Regions from separate parts of the Mesorhizobium sp. WSM3866 genome, predicted to be linked through region 1. Evidence: riboswitches for the same ligand, from Rfam matches in the RefSeq annotation. Region 1 holds a riboswitch; each other region holds the start of a gene.
What was found. Region 1 has a riboswitch for cobalamin ahead of bluB (5,6-dimethylbenzimidazole synthase). Riboswitches for the same ligand answer to the same signal wherever they lie in the genome.
Positions count from the first base shown of each region.

Region 2: another riboswitch for cobalamin. It lies ahead of metE (5-methyltetrahydropteroyltriglutamate--homocysteine S-methyltransferase); the one in region 1 lies ahead of bluB (5,6-dimethylbenzimidazole synthase).
Region 3: another riboswitch for cobalamin. It lies ahead of CK222_RS23040 (CbtB domain-containing protein); the one in region 1 lies ahead of bluB (5,6-dimethylbenzimidazole synthase).
Region 4: another riboswitch for cobalamin. It lies ahead of CK222_RS28205 (HoxN/HupN/NixA family nickel/cobalt transporter); the one in region 1 lies ahead of bluB (5,6-dimethylbenzimidazole synthase).

Region 1 is NZ_NSGC01000003.1:516,534-521,370, forward strand. It holds gene dxs (1-deoxy-D-xylulose-5-phosphate synthase) at 1-149, opposite strand, end outside; gene CK222_RS10530 (pirin family protein) at 282-1,202, opposite strand; gene CK222_RS10535 (DUF2277 domain-containing protein) at 1,211-1,477, opposite strand; gene CK222_RS10540 (exodeoxyribonuclease VII small subunit) at 1,669-1,920, opposite strand; gene CK222_RS10545 (histone deacetylase family protein) at 1,924-2,850, opposite strand; cobalamin riboswitch at 2,965-3,143, shown strand; gene bluB (5,6-dimethylbenzimidazole synthase) at 3,186-3,917, shown strand; gene CK222_RS10555 (aminotransferase class V-fold PLP-dependent enzyme) at 4,265-4,837, shown strand, end outside.
Region 2 is NZ_NSGC01000014.1:133,126-137,962, reverse strand. It holds gene metE (5-methyltetrahydropteroyltriglutamate--homocysteine S-methyltransferase) at 555-2,906, opposite strand; cobalamin riboswitch at 2,995-3,194, opposite strand; gene CK222_RS26210 (prolyl oligopeptidase family serine peptidase) at 3,633-4,837, opposite strand, start outside.
Region 3 is NZ_NSGC01000010.1:209,909-214,745, forward strand. It holds gene cobD (threonine-phosphate decarboxylase CobD) at 1-164, opposite strand, end outside; gene cbiB (adenosylcobinamide-phosphate synthase CbiB) at 163-1,152, shown strand; gene cobO (cob(I)yrinic acid a,c-diamide adenosyltransferase) at 1,159-1,788, opposite strand; gene cobU (bifunctional adenosylcobinamide kinase/adenosylcobinamide-phosphate guanylyltransferase) at 1,790-2,311, opposite strand; gene CK222_RS23035 (CbtA family protein) at 2,304-3,101, opposite strand; gene CK222_RS23040 (CbtB domain-containing protein) at 3,117-3,296, opposite strand; cobalamin riboswitch at 3,333-3,531, opposite strand; gene CK222_RS23045 (gamma-glutamylcyclotransferase) at 3,602-4,288, opposite strand; gene CK222_RS23050 (aromatic ring-hydroxylating dioxygenase subunit alpha) at 4,430-4,837, shown strand, end outside.
Region 4 is NZ_NSGC01000019.1:41,544-46,380, forward strand. It holds gene CK222_RS28205 (HoxN/HupN/NixA family nickel/cobalt transporter) at 97-1,164, opposite strand; cobalamin riboswitch at 1,254-1,445, opposite strand; gene CK222_RS28210 (DOPA 4,5-dioxygenase family protein) at 1,526-1,933, opposite strand; gene CK222_RS28215 (hypothetical protein) at 2,175-2,900, opposite strand; gene CK222_RS32565 (hypothetical protein) at 3,432-3,575, shown strand; gene CK222_RS28220 (nucleoside hydrolase) at 3,606-4,580, opposite strand; gene CK222_RS28225 (ABC transporter ATP-binding protein/permease) at 4,720-4,837, opposite strand, start outside.

The sequences.
Region 1 (4,837 bases):
CCAAGATGGCCGCCGGTGTGCGACACCGCATCGATCAGCTCCGCGCGCAGTTCGGTCGCCAGCTGCGGCAGCTCGCTTTCATCAAGCGCCCGCAGATCCGCCGGGATGCGGACTTTGTCGAGGAGCGGCGTGTCAGGCTTCGGGTTCACTCTGGGACGGCCTGTCAACTTAACCTTGGGTTAACCTTCAAATAAGCGCTTTGCTATGCGCGAGATAGGCTGACGGCGCGCCAATGTAAATGCGTGTCAGTGACGCGCCTGGCGCAGGATGTCCATCCTGCGCTAACCTTCCGGCAGCGGAATGAATTCTTCCTCATCGCCAGGAACGATATCGAAGCGGCCCGTCTTCCATTCTTCCTTGGCCTGCTCGATGCGTTCTTTCGAGGACGAAACGAAATTCCACCAGATATAACGTTTGGAGCCCAGCGACGCTCCGCCGAACAGCATGAAATGCGCGCCGCGCTCGGACGACACGACGATTTCCTCGCCCGGTTTGAACACCAAGAGCCGATCGGCCGGGAAACGGTCGCCGGCAATCGAAACCTCGCTCTCCAGCGTGTAGATGGCGCGTTCCTCGGCGTCGCCGGGGATTTTGACGCTGGCGCCCGCCGCCAGCCGCAGATCGGCATAGAGCGTTTCCGAGGCGGTCGCGACGGGCGAGCGCAGCCCGGAAAATTCGCCGATGACGACGCGGCCGCTAACGCCCTCGGCATCGATTTCGGGCAGTTGGACGACCGACGTGTTCGCGAACACCGGGGCGATTTCTTCCTTGCTGTCCGGCAGCGCCAGCCAGGTTTGCAGGCCGGAAATCGACATCGGCGCGCCGCGCAATTCCTCGGGCGTGCGCTCGGAATGAACGATGCCGCGGCCGGCGGTCATCAAATTCACGTCGCCCGGCGCGATCACCATTTCGGTGCCGAGCGAGTCGCGATGCCTGATCTTGCCGTCGAACAGATAAGTGACGGTGGAAAGCCCGATATGCGGATGCGGGCGCACGTCGATCGCATGGCCGGCGCGCAGGATGGCCGGACCCATGCGGTCGAAGAAGATGAACGGACCGACCAGCCTGCGCTTCGCCGTCGGCAAGGCGCGGCGAACCTCGAAGCCGCCAATGTCCTTGGCGTTCGGAATGACCATCAACTCGATCTGGTCGCAGGCGAAGGCGTCGCCGGCCTCAGGATCGTTGCCCGGAAAGAAGCTCATGACCGGCGTCAGGCGAAGCGGAGCGCGGATCGGGCCTTCGCCTTGGCGGCCTCTTCCTCGCGGTTGCGCGGATGCTGGGTGGTTTCGAGGCTGTCAAGCAGCTCGCGCGCGGCGGCGGCGATCGCCTCGACGGCGTGGTTGAAGGCATGCTCGTTGCGCTTGGACGGCTTGGTCGCGCCGCTCAGCTTGCGAACGAACTGCAGCGCCGCGTCATGGACCTCGTCGTCGGTCGCCGGCGGATCGAAGTTGAACAGGGTCTTGATGCTTCGGCACATGCTTTAACTCCTTACCTGCTTTCTGCCCGAACCGGTCTGACATTGTGCACCGAGGTGTGTTGAGATTCAGGTCAGACCGAGCCGAAAATGGCGGGTTCCGAGAACCGGACCGGAGCGTACTTGAAGGACGTGAGCACCGGAACCGCAGAAAGCCGCGTTTGCAGGCGGCCTCACCTGAATATCAATACACCTCACTCGGCGTCGAGCGGCTCCGTTCCAACCGGCTTGCCGTCGCGCGAGAGCCTGATCTTCTCGACCTTGTCCTCGGCGGCCTTGAGCAAGCGGTCGCAATGAGCCTTCAGCGCCTCGCCGCGCTCGTAGATCTTGATCGACTGGTCGAGCGGAACGTCGCCGCGCTCCAGATCATCGACGATCTTCTCCAGCGCGTCGAGCGCCTGTTCGAAGCTCATCGCCTTGACGTCTTGGTTAGCTTCATCAGCCATCATTCATCCCTTCATCAGCCGCCCGACATGGGCGGCGACCGAAAATGCCAATCCTTGCAGATCGTAACCGCCCTCCAGCAGGCTGACGAGCCGGTTGCCGCTGTGGCGCCCGGCGCGCTCCATCAGCTGGCCGGTCGCCCAGTCGAAATCATCCTCGGTCAGGTTGATCGCGGCCAGCGGATCGCGATGGTGCGCATCGAAACCGGCGGAAATGATGATCAGATCCGGCTGGAAGGCGTCGATCGACGGCAGCACGCGCGACAGGAAGGCGTCGCGGAACGTGTCGCTGCCGGTGCTCGGCGCAAGCGGCGCGTTGACGATGTTGCCGGCGCCGGTCTCGCTCTTGGCACCGGTGCCCGGATAAAGCGGCATCTGGTGGGTCGAGCAATAGAGCACCGACGGATCGTCCCAGAAAATGTCCTGCGTGCCGTTGCCGTGATGCACATCCCAATCGACGATGGCGACGCGCTCGGCCAGATGCTTCTCCTGCGCATAACGGGCGGCGATCGCCGCGGTGTTGAACAGGCAAAAGCCCATCGCGGTCGCTTTTTCGGCGTGATGGCCGGGCGGACGCGCGGCAACGAAGACATTGGCGGCACGGCCCTCGAACACATCGTCGACGGCGGCGTTCGCCGCGCCGATCGCCGTCACCGCGGCCTGCCAGCTTTTCGGGCTGGCGCTGGTGTCGGCATCGATCGAGACGATCCCCGTCTCGGGAATCGCAGCGCGGACACGGCCGACGAAATCCTCCGGATGCGCGTAAAGGATAGTCGCCTCGTCGCCTTCCGGCGCCTCGACGCGGTCGAGGGCCGAAAAAGCCTCGTCGTCGAGCACGCGCTCGATGGCGCGCAAACGGTCGGGCCGCTCGGGGTGGCCGGGCGGCGTGAGGTGTTCCAGGAATACCGGATGAGTGTAAAGACGAGTGGTCATGGCGCCTAATCTAGGCACCTGTCGCACGGATAGCCATGTTTCAGCGCCGAATGATTGGGGAAATCGCGCCCAATCGTGTCGCTGGCGGCATTGGCCCGGCCTCGGCTTCGCGATAAGGTCGCGTCGCTGCCTGGTGCCCGCAACGCGGGAGAATCGGGAACACGGTTGAAATCCGTGGCGTGCCCAACGCTGTGAGGGGGACCGCGCCGGCAAACGCCACTGTCCCAGACGGGAAGGCGCCGGATGCGGGTCGATCCCGAGCCAGAAGACCGGCCCGGCAGACATGGTCATCCGCATGGTCAGGCGGAGGACTGCTTATCGCAAGGGGACAAGCGATGCAGGCACGAACAGCCGCCGCCGGCGGCGATGACTTTGACCAATTGGCGCGCGACGCCGTCTACCGGGCCATGTTCACCCGGCGCGACGTGCGCAGCCATTTCCTTACCGACGATCTCGACGACGGCGTTTTGGCGCGGCTGCTCACCGCGGCACACCACGCGCCGTCGGTCGGCTACATGCAGCCCTGGAACTTCATCATCATCCGGGACGCCACAAGGCGGCGGCAGGTGCGCGACCTTTTCCTCGCCGCGCGCGAACAGGAACTGCCGGCGATCGAGGTGGAGCGGCGGGCGCTCTACCGCAAGCTGAAGCTCGAGGGCATCTGCGAAAGCGCGCTCAACCTCTGCATCACCTGCGACCGCCAGCGCTCTAAGAACTCGCCGCTCGGGCGCTGGCACAATCCGGAGATGGACCTCTACAGCACCGTCTGCGCGGTGCAGAATTTCTGGCTCGCGGCGCGGGCGGAAGGCGTCGGGGTTGGCTGGGTGAGCATCATCGAGCCCGAAGCGCTGAAGCGACTGCTGTCGATCCCCGAGCACGTCACGCCGATCGCCTATCTCTGCGTCGGCCGCGTCTCGGAATTCGCGCCAAGGCCCGACCTCGAAGCGCATGGCTGGGGCAAGCGCCTGCCGCTGCCCGAGCTGGTGATGAGCGAGACCTTTTGCGGCGCCGGCGAGGCGCCGCTCAAATCGGCGATCGCTCGTCTCGGAGAACGATTGAAGCCTTAGAACCGCTCGGCGTTCCATAGACCCGCACCAACCGCAACGCGCCATCGCGCTTCGCGTTTGCGCAATGGCGCATTGGCAGGCCTGACCGTCGTTGCCCGCTCTCAGAAACCGGGGATTGTTCGCGCATCGCTTGACAACGTGACGGTTCTTCTTGGCGTGATTGGGCCGGATCTCCGCACTCGCTTCCTCACGGCTAACCCTGTGCCAAGCGATGTCGTTCTCGGGCTTCAACGTCTCGCGAATTCACCGGCGTTCGCAATTAAATTCTGTTTTCTCATGTGAATAGGCAGATTGAGCTGGGCTACGGCGCTTATTGTCGGGCCATAGATGAGACGCGGCGCGTTCCCATGAATTTTTTTGCAATAGATCGGTCCGCCGAACATGAGGACGAAGCGGAATGGGAGCGCATCCGCGCAAAATACCCCCCGCAAGAACCACTCCTCAACTTGAACAACGCCGCGGTCAGTCCCCCACCGACTGTTGTCGAGGAAGCGACGGTTGACGCCTACCGCTTCATCAGTCGCAATCCCGACTACAATATGTGGAGCAAGCTCGACACAGCACTTCCTCATATCAAACGCGAGCTGGCGGAACTGATCGATTGCAGCCCCGGAGAGATCGCGCTGAACCGGAATTCGTCGGAGGGTCTTTCGACAGCGATCTTCGGAATACCGCTGACTAAGGGCGATCAAGTGCTGATCTCGCCTTGGGACTACCCCAGCGTTCGTGCGGGCTGGCTGCAGCGGCAACAGCGCGAGGGCATCGAGGTTGTAAACTGCACATTCGACCTCATGGACAGCGACGACGACATCATCGAATCCTATGTTCAGGCGATGACCCCGCGTACCCGCGTCCTGCAGCTGACTCACATGTACCACTGGAACGGGCGTGTCCTGCCGGTGAACCGGCTCTGCGAAATC
Region 2 (4,837 bases), on a different contig from region 1:
AAACGCAACGGTCCGCCAGCCAAGCTGCGGTCGCTCGGCTTCGCCTTCGCGGCGATCGTAATCGGAGACAGAGGCAGACGGGCCATTGAGCGAGAGTTGGCCCGCTGCAGATGACAAAGCGCGATGCCGCCTCGATAGTCTACAGAAGTGCCGTTTGAATGTTCCCCTGCTTAGCGCTGCATCCGGTTTCCCGGAACACCCTTGGACCGGCGCCACGTGATCGCCGATGCCTCTCCCGATGATCGCCGATCGTCGGAGTGGAGGTCTCGGCGTCGGAAAGATGATAGTGATATTGGACTATCCCAATCCGGAGTAGTCCGAAACCCGCTGGAGGTCAGCCGTCTCGTTTCTGGCCGGCTCATTTGAGGGCCGGCCTTCGATCGCTCACCAGCCCCGGCCTTTGGAACAGCTGGCTTGGACGCGTTATAACAAGGCCCGCGACAGACCAAGCTTGCCGAGGTTTCGTCAGCGGCAGATCGATTTCTTTGGGTGAGCCGGATAGACTCGCCCGCGGTGTAGCGTCGCCGCTCACCGCCGGCGAGTGTCACCGAGCCCTACGCCGTCTGCGTTTTTTCCCGAATTGCGCGTGCCGCAGCCACCATGTTCGCCAGGGCAGGCCGGACCTCCTCCCATCTGCGCGTTTTGAGACCGCAGTCGGGATTCACCCACACTTGGTCATCCAGCAATCGTTCGCGCGCAAGCATGATGAGGTTGGAAATCTCGCCCACTTCCGGGACCCGCGGCGAGTGAATGTCATAGACGCCAGGTCCGATGTCGTTCGGATACTTGAAGGTTCGAAGCGTATCGAGCAGTTCCATCTGCGAGCGCGAGGTTTCAATGGAGATCACATCGGCATCCATTGCGGCAATCGCGTCCACGATGTCGCCGAACTCGGAGTAGCACATATGGGTGTGGATCTGGGTCGCATCGCTGACGGCCGTCGAAGCCAGCCGGAAGCATTCGACGGCCCAGTCGAGATAGGCCTCCCAGTCGGCCGCGCGCAGCGGCAAGCCCTCCCGCAGTGCGGCTTCGTCGATCTGGATCATCTTGGCGCCGGCCTTTTCAAGGTCGCTCACTTCATCGCGAATGGCGAGCGCGACCTGGCGGCAGACGGCTGAGCGCGGAAGGTCGTCTCGGACGAAGGACCAGTTGAGGATCGTCACCGGGCCGGTAAGCATGCCCTTCACCGGCTTCAGCGTTAGCGACTGGGCATATCGCCACCAATCCAGTGTCATCGGATTTTGTCGCGACACATCTCCAATGATGATCGGGGGTCGCACAAAGCGCGAGCCATAGCTCTGCACCCACCCGTGTTGCGTGAAGGCGAAGCCGCAGAGCTGCTCGGCGAAATATTGCACCATATCGTTGCGCTCGAATTCGCCGTGGACCAGCACGTCGAGTCCAATCTCTTCTTGCCAGCGAACGGCGGCTCTTATCTCTTTCTTCAGGAACGCTTCATAGTCGATGTAACTCAGCTGGCCTTTGGCATGAGCTGCCCGCGCCTTGCGAATCTCGGCTGTTTGCGGGAAGGAGCCGATCGTCGTGGTGGGGAAGGAGGGCAAACCAAATGCGTCGGCCTGAAGCTTGGAGCGGACGGGAAATGCGCTCTTCCGACGCGTCATGCCGACCTTGATGCTGGCGATCCGGCCTTCGACCAGGGGATCATGCACCTTCGCGGATGTCGCGCGAACGGCGGCAGCCTCAGCCGACGCCTCCAGTTCGGCGGCAACTGCGTCCCGGCCTTCGGCCAGGGCACGGGCGAGCACGACCAGCTCGTCGGTCTTTTGCGTTGCGAAGGCGAGCCACGACCTTACATCCGCATCGAGTGCCGTCTCCATGTCCAGGTCGATCGGCACATGCAGCATCGAGCAGGACGGGGCAATCTCCACCCGCTCCAGTGGCCAACCCGCGACGATCGACTTGATACGGTCAAGTATGGCAGGCAGGTTCGCGCGCCAGACGTTGCGTCCGTCGATCAGCCCGAGCGAGAGCACAAGTTCCTTCTGCGCGCGGCCCACGGCCTCCAACTGCTCTGGAGCGCGCACGAGATCCACGTGCAGTCCCGCCACGGGCAGAGAAATTGCGGTCTCGAGATTGTCTCCCAGCGATCCGAAATAGGTAGCGACCATGATCTTCAACTCGGGTGCTGCTTTCGACAGCCGGGAATAGGCGAATTGGAGCGCATCCCGTTCGTTGGGAATCAGATCGAGCACGAGCGCCGGCTCATCGATCTGCACCCAATCGGCTCCCGCGAGCTTTAGCCTCTGCAGGAGCTCCTCGTAGACAGGCAGCAGCCGTGGCAGGAGCGCGATAGGGTTGAAACCTTTCTCAGATGACTTCGCCAACTTGAGAAAGGTAACCGGTCCAAGCAGGACCGGGCGAGTGTGGATGCCGAGCGCCTTGGCCTCGAGGAAATGATCGACCGGTTTCACCGACGAGAGGGCAAAGCTCTGATCGTCCGTGAGTTCCGGCACTATGTAATGATAATTGGTGTCGAACCACTTGGTCATTTCCATCGCGGCAAGGCCGTGCCCACTGGCCGCATGCTCGTCACCGGCATGTCCACAATCCGCGGCCTGACCTTGATTGCCGCGCGCCATGGCGAAATAGATATCGAGTGGGACCTCGCCGCCAGTCCAGGCGTATCGTGCCGGCACGGCGCCGACCATGGCGACTGTGTCGAGCACATGGTCATAAAGTGAGAAATCGGTGGACGGGATTTTCGACACGCCGCGATCGTGCTGCTCCCTCCAGCTAGCGGCACGCAGCGTCTTCGCCGTCGCGAGCAGGTCGGCAGCGGGAGAATTTCCGGACCAGTAGTTTTCAAGCGCGAATTTCAGTTCCCGCCGTCGACCGATACGCGGCACGCCGAGCGTTGCTACAGCAATTCGTTGAGAGACAGTCATGCCATACCCCGATGGTTGGGGCGGGGGACAAGGAACGCGGGTTAGGCGGCACGAAGCCGAGCTACCGCGACCACCGGACACCCCGCCCGTGGACGTTGTTCGTCGTGGCAGGTCTCCTGGCTCGCGGGTCAAAGCCTGTGCCCGTCTTCCCGAGGCCGTTCGCCTCAGTGACATCAATGGGCTTGGCTCGCCGCTAACAGTTGCGGGGGCAGCGCCGGCATCGCACGGCTTCCCTCTTAGCTCCGCTACGGCAGTGCCGCGCGGAGAACCATGACATGCGCACAATCACAGCAGCTTCGCTGCTTGTCAATACCATATAACGAGATGTTTATGTGATTATGCGAAAAGCGCCTTGCGCTGGTCGGTCTCTTTCGTCCGAATATGCCCCCGAGCCGGGCAGGCGGAACTGCCCAAAGCTTGGCTCGCAGATCGGTGTCGTAGACGGGCGCGAGCAATAAGGGGGAGGTGGAGGGGGAGGGTAAGACGCGCAGGGGGATTTTGGAAACGCGACAGCCTGCTGTGCCAGCAGCACCAGGACGACGGCCGCTGCTACTCCCCGCGACACGTTCATTCGCTTTGTTGCCATGATATTTCTCCTTGCTCTTCAGAATTGTAGTCTGTGGTGTGAAGTGCTCCGTCGATTGATTGAGATCGACAAGGCGCTAGCGCGCATTGTGCAAACTGTACTCGCACGGTTTGTACCTTGTCCCAGTCCTCGACCTGTACTCACTCATCGGAAGTTCGCCCTTGTCGAGCTCCGGGTCCTTTATGAAAGCCATCGGCATGCCACCCGATCGCGCTGCGAAGAAAACCGATACCGAGGCTGATGAATGCGGCTCGCTCCCGATTGTCCTTGCCGTAGCCGTGCCCGCCCGCGCTGGGCTCGTAGAAGTAAGCGGGATAGCCAAGGGCCTGCAGCTTTGCCGCCATCTTGCGCGCATGGCCCGGGTGGACGCGGTCGTCGCGTCTCATGGTGGCGAGCAGGATAGGCGGATAGGGCTGTCCCGACGACGCGGCGTGATAGGCCGAGATTTCACTCAGGAAAGCCCAATCGTCAGCCTTGTCGGGATCGCCATATTCGTCGATCCAACTCGCGCCTGCCAGAAGCTTGGTGTAACGGCGCATGTCGACAAGCGGAACCGTGCAGAACAGCGCGCCGAAACGCTCAGGATAGCGGGTAAGCATGTTGGCGATCAGCAGGCCGCCATTTGAGCCGCCCTGGGCGGCAATCCGCCTCGGCAGCGTGATGCCCCTTCGCACGAGATCGGCGGCAACGGCGGCGAAATCGTCATGGGCGAGACGCTTGCCCTCCCTGCGCCCGGCTTCGTGCCAGCAGGTGCCGAACTCGCCGCCGCCGCGGATGTTGGCCACCACACACGTGCCGCCGCGCTCGAGCCACAGCTTGCCGAGGGTGGAGTTGTAGGAGGGCAGGAGCGATATGCCGAACCCGCCATAGGCGGTAAGGTGAACTGGGGCATCTCCGTTCCCGTTTGGTGGACCGACCTGCGTATAGGGGATCATCTCACCATCGATCGAGACTGCCTCGTGGCGTGTGATCACCAGTGCGGATGCGTCGAAATTCTCCGGGCTGCGCTTCAGAATTGCTGAAGCGCTGAGAGGCGGCGCGGCCTTGAGATCGAACAGCAAAAGCTGCGGCGGCGTGATCGGATCCTGAACGCAAACCAGGACCTCCCCATTGGTCTCGTGATCTGCCGCATCGAGTGACCAGAGGTGAACAGTCCCTTGCGACGGCAAGGCGTCCAGGGCTCGGCGTGTCCATTCCTGCGGGCCTGGGGTGAACACCTCGAATCTCGGAGCGAGGTTCGCCAGGTAGTGGATAATGAGCTTCCCGTCATTCCAGAAGAATGACTGCAGACAGCGCCTCTCGGCTGGTTCAAACAGGGTACTAAAATGACGCTCTCCAGCAAGGA
Region 3 (4,837 bases), on a different contig from region 1:
CGTGACAGGGCGGTGGCGGGCAGATCGAAAAGCGGATAGGAGTGCGGATTGATACCTGTCGAGAGGTCAAGGAAAGGCTGTGGCGCATGAGGAAAGAGCGCGCTTGCCCGGCCAAGGCTGCCGCCGTGATCAACCGCTGCAACCGCTCCGCTTAGAAGCTTCATGTCGATACTGATCGCTTTCCTGTCACTCGCCATCGAACGTGCCCTTGGCTACCCGGACTGGCTGTTTAACGCCATCGGTCATCCGGTAACCTGGATCGGCAGGCTGATATCCTTTCTCGATCGCAGGCTCAACCGCGCCACCGATTCCGACGAATTGCGTCGCCGCCGCGGCCTCCAGGCGCTTCTGGTCGTCCTGCTGGTGCCGGCGGCCATAGGCCTGGCGCTGCATGTCCTGCTCTGGCTGATCTTTCCGTCCGGCCTGGTCATCGCGGCCATTCTCAGCTCCTCGCTTCTGTCGCAGAAGAGCCTCGCCGAGCATGTCGAGGATGTCGCCGATGCGCTGGAGACCGGCGGCCTCACGCTCGGCCGCATCGCCGTTTCGCGCATCGTCGGCCGCGATCCGGACAAGCTCGACAGGGCGGGCGTTGCCCGAGCCGCGATCGAAAGCCTGGCAGAGAATTTCTCCGATGGCGTCGTCGCGCCTGCCATATGGACCGGTGTCGGTGGTTTGGCCGGGGGTGCTGCCTACAAGGCCGCCAACACCGCCGATTCCATGATCGGCCACCGCACGCCGAAATACGAGGCCTTCGGCCGGGCGGCCGCTCGCTTCGACGACCTGGTCAACCTGCCGGCATCGCGGCTCACCGGCCTGCTGATTGTGCTGGCGGCCTTCATCGTCAAGGGCGCCGACCCCCGCAACGCCTGGCAGGTCATGCGGCGTGACGCGAAGAAGCACCGTTCGCCCAATGCCGGCTGGCCGGAAGCCGCCATGGCCGGCGCGCTGGGGCTCGCCCTGGCCGGACCGCGCAGTTATGGCGGCGAGGTCGTCGAGGATGCCTTCATGGGCGAAGGCGGCAGGCGCGAGGCCGAAAGCACCGACATAAGGCAGGCGCTGGAACTCTATCGCGTCGCCGACGGGCTGCTGATCGGCCTGTTCGCGATTTTGTCGGCGACGGTGATCTATCTGACCATTTTGATCGGCGGCTAAGGCGCCTCAGAACTCGATCCCCTGCTGCGCCTTCACGCCGGCCGCGAAATGGTGCTTGGTCAGCCCCATCTCGGTGACGAGATCGGCCGCCTCGACCAGCAGCGGCTTGGCGTTGCGGCCGGTGACGACGACATGCAGGCCCTCGCGGCGCGCCTTCAGCGCCGCGACCACCTTTTCCAGCTCGAGATAATCGTAGCGCAGAGCGATGTTGAGCTCGTCGAGGACGACGAGGCTGATCGAAGGGTCGGCAATCAGCTCGAGCGCCTTCGCCCAGGCAGCCTCGGCGGCGGCTATGTCGCGCTTCAGGTCCTGCGTCTCCCAGGTGAAGCCCTCGCCCATCGCGTGCCAGACGACGCGATCGCCGAAGGCGGCGAAGGCATCCTTCTCGCCCGTGTGCCATTTGCCCTTGATGAACTGGACGACGCCGACGCGCTTGCCGTAGCCAAGCATCCTCAGCGCCAGGCCGAACGCAGCCGTGGTCTTGCCCTTGGCCGGCCCCGTATTGACGATCAGCAGTCCCTTCTCGATCGTCTTGCCGGCCACCTCGGCATCCTGCACCGCCTTGCGCTTGGCCATCTTGGCTCGATGGCGTTCGGCATCCTTGTAGTCGATGATCGTGTCTTTGATCTCGCCCATGTCACTTCGCCTTGAGCGGCAGCCCCGCCACCATCATCAGCACGCTGTCGGCGACAGCCGCGACCTGCTGGTTGAGCCGCCCGGCGGCGTCGCGGAACCGGCGCGCCAGCGCATTGTCCGGCACGATGCCGAGCCCGACTTCGTTAGACACCACAAACCACGGTCCGCGCGGCTGCGAAAGCACATCCGAGAGCCGCCGGCACTCGGCCTCGATATCGTGGTCCGCCAGCATATGATTGCTCAGCCACAATGTCAGGCAATCGATAAGCACCGGCTGGTGATCGGGCAAGGCGTCGATCGCGCCGACCAGGTCGAGCGGCGCATCGACGGTGACCCAGCCTTTGCCGCGGCGCGAGCGATGCAGCGCGATGCGCTCGCGCATCTCCTCGTCATAGGCCTGCGCGGTGGCGATATAGGCCCAAGGCGACGGGCTTGCCGCCACCAGGCACTCGGCATGCGCGCTCTTGCCGGAGCGCGCACCGCCGATGATGAAGGTCAGATGGCCCTCCGCGCGATCAGGCAAAGCTGTCGCGCAGGCTGGTCGACGTACCGGTGAAGCGGCCGCGCACCACACCGACGGCCGCACCGAGCACCAGCCAGAAGACCAGATCGGTGAGGGTCACCGCCACCACGAACTGATGGTGCAGCCCCTCGGGAATCGCCGTCTCGAAGCTGACGGGCTGCGGCGCGCCGACTACGTGCGGAGCGACGATCAGCACGACCGCCAGAATTGCCAAGGGCAGCGACTTGCGAAAGGCGATCAATCCAAGGCCGACCGCGGTTGCGGCCACCGTCGAAATCCACCAGATCTGGCGCGGCAGAAGTTCCGCCGCCGGCATGGCCGGCAGTTCCGGCGGCAGGCCGAGGCCGGGCGCGAGCGTGAAAACCGCAAAGCCGGCAAGGCCCCAGAACACGCCCTGGCGCCAGCTGCCGATGCCACCGGCGAATTCCGAGACCGCGACCAGGATCAGCGCGAAGCCGATGCCGGTGACGATGTTTGCGACAACGTTGAAGGCGAAGCGCTCGAAGCCGTCGGCCGGAGCCCAGCCCTCGTCCTCGGTCGGAGCCGCCGCTTCCGTCGACGCAGGAGCGGCGCTGCTCATCGCATTGCCCGCCGGTTCGGCCGAGCTCATGGCAGCGCTAGTTCCAGTGTTGGCGGCATGGTCGTGGTGATGACCGCCGCCCGCCTTTTCATAGACTTCCGCTTTGAGGATCAGCGGCACGGTCGCATAGGCCTGCATGCAGGCAAGCGCGATGCCCGCCACGAGCCCTGCGATCGCCGCGACGAACACGACGTTGCGAAACAGATTCATGATATCGGGCCTTCGTCAGTGGCAGGGAAAAGCCATCGAGTGACGATAGTCGTGGGCAGCGTTGTGGACCGCATCGATGTGCGAGAAGCCGACAAAACCGACGACGAAAATGCCGAGCAGCGCGGCGAGAGCCAGCTGCATGATGCGCGACTGCGAGGAGACGGAGGCGCCGAGGGAGACGGAAGCGGTATTCATGTCTTGTCCTTTCGCCCTCCACCCGAGGGCATCGAAGTCAACTTTCCTGTCGCCGGCAGGTCTCCTGGCTCGCGGATTCGCACCCTTCCCCACCTTCCCGAGGACAAACCTCAGTGGTCTATGGAGAGGACTACCGCACACAGTTGCGGGGGCAGCCACGGCTTAGGGCAAAGACTCCACCCTCACCGCATTCCCTCTTGGCTCCAAAAACGGAACCGACGACGCCAGCGACTATAGGCAGAATCGTCGCGACCGGCAAACCAAATTCCGTCACGCCGCAGCGTGATTGCGGCACCGGTTTCGGACTAAGATCCGGCGATCCGCTCGGCGACGAGCTGCTGCAATCGCCACAAATGGCGGTCGTGAATACCGCGCTGTTCGAGGTTCTTCACCGTGTTGTAGAGATAGTCGGCGCCTGAACCCCAGTGGCCGCACGAGGTCGCCAGCCTTTCGACCACCTCGTCTTCGTTGAGTGGGCCGGCATAGGTCGTGCCTTTGCGATTGATGACGAAGGCAAGCGCTCTCAACGGCCCCTTGTCGGTTGCGAGTTGCAGCAGGCGCGGCCGGTAGCTGGTCGGCTTCAGCGTCATCTCGCGGCGAAAAAGCCTGTCCAGCGCCTGCCGGCGGTCACCACCGTTCAGGCGGAAAGCAACGCCCTTGCATTGGCCGCCACGATCCAGCGCCATCATCAGCCCGGGCCTTTGCTTGGTGCCGCGCCAGCGCGTCATCTTCATGCAGAAGGAGCGATGCCAGCCGCGTGCCACGGCGACGCGCTCCTCGACATGCTCAATCTCGGGCTTCCAGATCAGCGAGCCGTAGCCGAACAGCCAGAGAGGCTCGGTTGCAGGTAGCTCGGCCTCGAATGCATCCAGCATGGCTTCATAGTCGCTGTCCACGAGATGCTCGGCATCCGGGTCGGGCCCCGGGTCATCGACCGCGCGAAAACAGCGGGCGACCAGTTCCACGGTCAGCGACATCGTTCTTGCAGGCATACTTTGCAATCCTGGGCAGCCGGCGAAACCGCAGGCGATTACGAAGTGACCTTAAGGGCAGCACCCGCAAGCGACAATGGCCGCGCAATTGACAACGGTCCTGCCCGGGTGTCGGCTGTCATCAGCCAAGGGGAGCCGCTCATGCAGCCAAATCCTAGCGAACACAGCCGCTACAATGGCCTCACCAGCCTCGAGCCGACGTTGCCTGCAAGCGCCTATCGGGAAGCCGACGCTTACCGGCTCGATCTCGAAGCGATCTGGTATCGGAGCTGGCTCATGGTTTGCCGCGAAGCCGATCTCGCGGAACCTCTTGCCTTTCGAACCGCGCGTATCGGCTCGCAGCAGGTCGTCGTGCTGCGCGACGAGACCGGGAGCTTGCGCGCCTTCCACAACACCTGCCGGCATCGCGGCTCGCAGCTCTGCCAGGAAAGCGAAGGGCGGCTGAAGGCAAGGCTGCTCACCTGCCCCTACCACGCCTGGTCCTATTCGCTGCGCGGCGATCTCGTCCGTGTCCCATCGAAATCGCTGCCCGAAGGCTTCGACAAGGAC
Region 4 (4,837 bases), on a different contig from region 1:
GATGCCGAGGCATTCAAGGCGGCAGGCTGGCAGCCCGCCGGCGTCTGATGGCAGAGAGATGCGGCTGGCCTGCTGCAGCCAGCCGCCGCCGGCGGCTTATGAATTCTTTGCTGCGGATCCGATCTCCACATCGTCTAGCCCCTTGGCCTTGTAGACGACATAGGAGATCGCCCAGGCGGCGATGAAGATGCCCATAATGGCGAAGCCCAGATTGTTGAAATTGTCGTTGAGCGTGCCGACGCCGTTCCAGAAGCCGCCCGACAGACCGAGCTTGTCACCGATCAGGCCGAGCGCCTCGATGCCGCCGATCAGTACTGCGACAAGGACCGACACCAGGGTGATCGTCATGTTGTAGTACAGTTTGCGGATCGGCTTGACGAAGGCCCACTCATAGGCGCCGAGCATCATCACACCATCGGTCGTGTCGACCAGTGACATACCGGCCGCGAAAAGCACCGGGAAGACCAGAATGGCCTCGAACGGCACGCCCTTGGCCGCTTGTGCCGCGGACACGCCGAACATGGCGACTTCGGTCGCGGTGTCGAAGCCAAGGCCGAAGAGGAAACCAAGTGGGAACATGTGCCAGCTGCGCGACACCAGCCGGAACATCGGGCGGAAGACGCGGGCCAGGAAGCCGCGATTGTTGAGCAGCAGGTCCAGATCCTCCTCGACAAACGCCCCACCGGCCCGCACCCGCCGATAGCTTCTGTAGATCGAGAAGAAGATGACGATGTTCATCGCCGCGATGGCGAGCAGGAAGAGTGCGGAAACGCCGGTACTGATCGTGCCGCCAATCTCCTGAAAGCTCTGGAAGCGGCCGAGCAGGGACGTTGCTGCCGCGATAGCCGCAGCGACGATGACGACGATCGTCGAATGGCCGAGTGCGAAAAAGAAGCCGACGGAGACCGGCCGTTTGCCGTTCTGCATCAGCTTGCGCGTGACGTTGTCGATGGCCGCTATGTGGTCGGCGTCGACGGCGTGGCGCAAGCCCAGGCCATAAATGACGAGAGCGACGCCAAGCAATGTCGGCTTGTCGTGGAAGGCGACGAAAGCCCACAGCCACGCCCCGACGTTGAGAATGGCGAGTGCGCTGTAGATTGTAATCAGCCTGGCCTTCAGGTCCGGCGCGCTTTTGTTCAGCATTTTCGATAGTTGGATCAGCATGGTTCTGCCTTTGACGTTGCCTGTCATCGCAGGGAACTCGCCCCGCCGTCCGGCCAGGCGCGCACACCGGATCACCCCGTCCGATGTTCTGCTTTGACGTCCATGATGGCAGGTCTCCTGGCTCGCGGATTGCCGCCGCTTTCGCCTTCCCGGCCCATGCAGCCAGTGGCATCGTGAAACCGGCATGCCGCTTACAGTTGCGGGGGCAGCCACGGCTTTGGATTTCTCCGCACCGCGTTCCCTTTTGATCCCCGAAGGGAACCATCGGCGCGAATTCGCCACACCGCGGTTGGCCAGTCAATCAACAACTCCGACGGCCAGCCGCCTCTCACGCCATCGTGACGAGATCGCCGCGCCCCCCTCACACCCCCAGCGTCGGCTCGGTATTCACCTCCAGCGCTTCCTCTGCCTCGTCCTCCTCGCCAAGCACGTCGCCCTTCACCGGCAGTGCCCGGCCGATCCAGATCGGGTCGATAAGGTGGTCGCGCTTGGGGTTGGTGGTGTTGGGATGGATGAGGATGCTCAGGCCGCCGTGGTTCAGCATCAGCCAGGGAACCAGCGTGGCAAAGATCTCGGTGGCGAAGGAGACCTGGTACATGGCTTGCTGGTGCGGGCCGACCGGCTCGTCGCGCCAGTTGCCCAGGCGCACGCGGAAGCGCTCTGCGATGCGCTGGCGCAGCCATTCGGCATGCTGCCGCTCGGCCTCCCCGCCGTAGTAGATATGGGCGTGATAGCTGGCGATCTCGGCGATCGGCCTGACTTCGTTCATCGCGATGCTCCCCTTCGACGATTTTTTTGCGCCCGGCGGAACTCTAGCCGAAGCGCGGGCGCCTTGTCTGCAGCCGGCTGAGGTCCGCGCCTGCGGTCGGCAGGGTTATCGGATATGGCGCTCCCCCGCTCCGTCTCGGCTGCGCCGAGCCACCTCTTCCCCACCTTGTGGGGCGGGGAAATGCCAACCGCCGAGGTTGCAACCGGCAGGAAGGATGGCAACGGCCGTTGTGCCTTTGCCTCTAAATCACCGCGGTGACCGCGCCCTTCGCATTTAGGCGACAGCCGACTTTCGCCTGCCTCACTTCGATGCCGCCTCGCCCGTCATAGTCTATGCGCACCTCGATCGGCGCGTTGAGCCCGCTTCGGCGTTGACGCAAGGGGCCGGCGCTGACCGTGTAAACACGCACGGCGCCGAGGGGCTTGGCGGCCGCCGCGATCGCGGCGCGACAGGCGCGCACTACGGCGGCCGGCGTGCCGGGTATCGCCTTCGGAGGTGACAGCGGCGCGATGCGATAGCCTTTGGTGACCCGCCGGAGGTCGCCGCCGGCGGATCTGGAGGGCCTCAGCACTGGAGGCAGCACAATGGTCTGCGTCGCGCTTTTGGCCAAAGCAGGGGCTGTCGGCACCGCGGCCGGGTTCTGCGCAGAGGCAGCCGATCCGCTGACGGCGGAAGGATCGTCGCCCGCGGCGGCGGCGCCCACGCTTGTCGACACGCCTGTGCTGGTGCTGCCCAGATTGCCGCCGGCATTGACGCCGAGCGATCCGCCGCCGGTCGATGCGCCGACGTTTGCGCCGCCGACACCGTCGGCACTGGCGCCCACGCCCGCCGACACGCCTTGCGAACCGGCGCCCAATCCGGCGCCCACGCCGATGCCGCCGACCTTGCCGCCCACGCCGACGTCAAGCGCCGAGGCAGGCCCGATCGGGATGGCGATCGCCAGCGCGGCTGCTAGGTATTTTTTCATGGCCGGACCTTTGTTCCAAGGCCAACCTTGTGTGGCTCCTCATCGAGCGTTCCGCTCGACAGCGGTCTGCGAAGCCTTCGTCGCGCGAACGCGTGCCGAGCGATGGCGACTTCTCGCCTTGCCAGGCATCGGCCTCGGCGGTGACCGGCGCGGCTGGAGGCCGCTCGAAAGACGAATGATAGAAAAGCGGTCTCGGCAACGCCAAGCACTGAAAAAGGCTTAGGACTTCTCCTTTCAACTTAGCTGTCGACAGCAGAGCAAGTTTGAGCTCGCCTACGCGCTGCTAACGGGTAACTTTCAAATTAGTTTCAACTAAAATGCAACAGAACAAGGACACCACCGTGCCAGCGCCGGTTGCTGATGCCGACGCCGGGCTCTCGTCGAAATGGCCGTCTCGCCTTCGCCGGGCCAATTCTCCCCCACTTCCTGGCGTGCGCGGGCCTGGAGGCTTGAGAGTCGCCCAGGGCGGCAAGGCGCCCGCGCTACCGGCTCGAAGCCGCAACGCTCGTCGCGCTGGCCGACAAGGACGCGGTGCTGGTCGGCCAGGCCGACCTGTTGCGATCGATGGTCGAGGGTGCGGCCGGCGATGCGATCCTGGCCAACAAGCGCGAGATCGAGACCGGCATCGCCGCCATCAGCGCCACATTGCGCGACAGGCAATCGTTCCTGCTGTGAGGGCCGGCTAGGCCTTGCCCCTGGAGCGCCTCACGCCTTTTGACTGGTGAGGCGCTCGAGCGCATCGACGATCAGGTCGCAGAATTTCGCATGGTCGAGCTTCATCGCCACGGTATGGCGGAAATCGACCTGCTCGCTCGCCGTGCCGCCGAAATGGCGCATGCCGCCCAGCTTCTCGAAATTGCAGACCGTCATGCCCCTGGTCCACCGTCCGGCAAGCTCGACGCGGATATCGGCCTTCTCGGTGGTGAAGACGCCTGCATCGATCATCGCCGCCACGCAGCAGGCGTCATGGACGGCGGGATGGGCTATCTGCAGCAGGCCGCCATGCGTGGTCGCGATGAACTCCCAGATATCGAGAATGAATTTGGCGATCGGGCCGCCGACAGCGCGCACCCTGTCCTGCAGGTCGGGGGTGGCCAAGGCCTGGTGCGTGAGGTCGAGCCCCACCATGGTGACGTCCCAAGCGGCGCGGAACACCACGTCTGCGGCCTCCGGGTCGGCATAGACGTTGAACTCGGCCGCGGGCGTGATGTTGCCGCGCGTGAAACTTCCGCCCATCGCGACGACCCGCTTCACCCGCTCGACGATGCGCGGCTCCTTGCGCACGGCTAGAGCGATGTTGGTGTAGGGCCCGACCGGCACCAGCGTGACGGTTTTCGGCTCATGCGCCATGACCGTCTCGATGATGAAGTCGACGGCATGGCGCTTGTCGAGCTCGAACGAGGCGGGCGGCAGCTCCGGGCCATCGAGCCCGGTCTCGCCGTGGATCTCGACGGCCAGCACCTGGTCGATGATCAGCGGCCCGGGAGAGCCCTTCGCCACCGGCACCTTTATGCCGTAGGCCGTGCATACGGAGAGCGCGTTGCGCGTGGTGTTCTCGACATTGTGGTTGCCCGAAACCGTGGTGATGCCGAGAAGGTCGATGTTCGGGTTGCCGGCCGCAAGCAGGATGGCGATGGCATCGTCGTGCCCCGGATCGCAGTCGAGGATAATCTTTTCCATGGGGTCGCCTCTCCCTGGCCTGCGGCGATTACAGACCGGGGCCTCTGGTGACGTCAAGGTTGCCGCCTGGCGGAAGTGCGACCCCTGCGGTCCGATCACCATCTCGGGACGCTCTTGCCGCCCTTGCCTTAATGCCGCCTCAGCGGGCCTGGCCTCGTCTCGCCCCGCTCCCCCACAGCGCCCGCGCGAACACGTTGCGCTTGCCCTTGCGCGGCGCCAGCTCCACATCGCTGACCAGTTTCGCGCCGCCCTCGCGG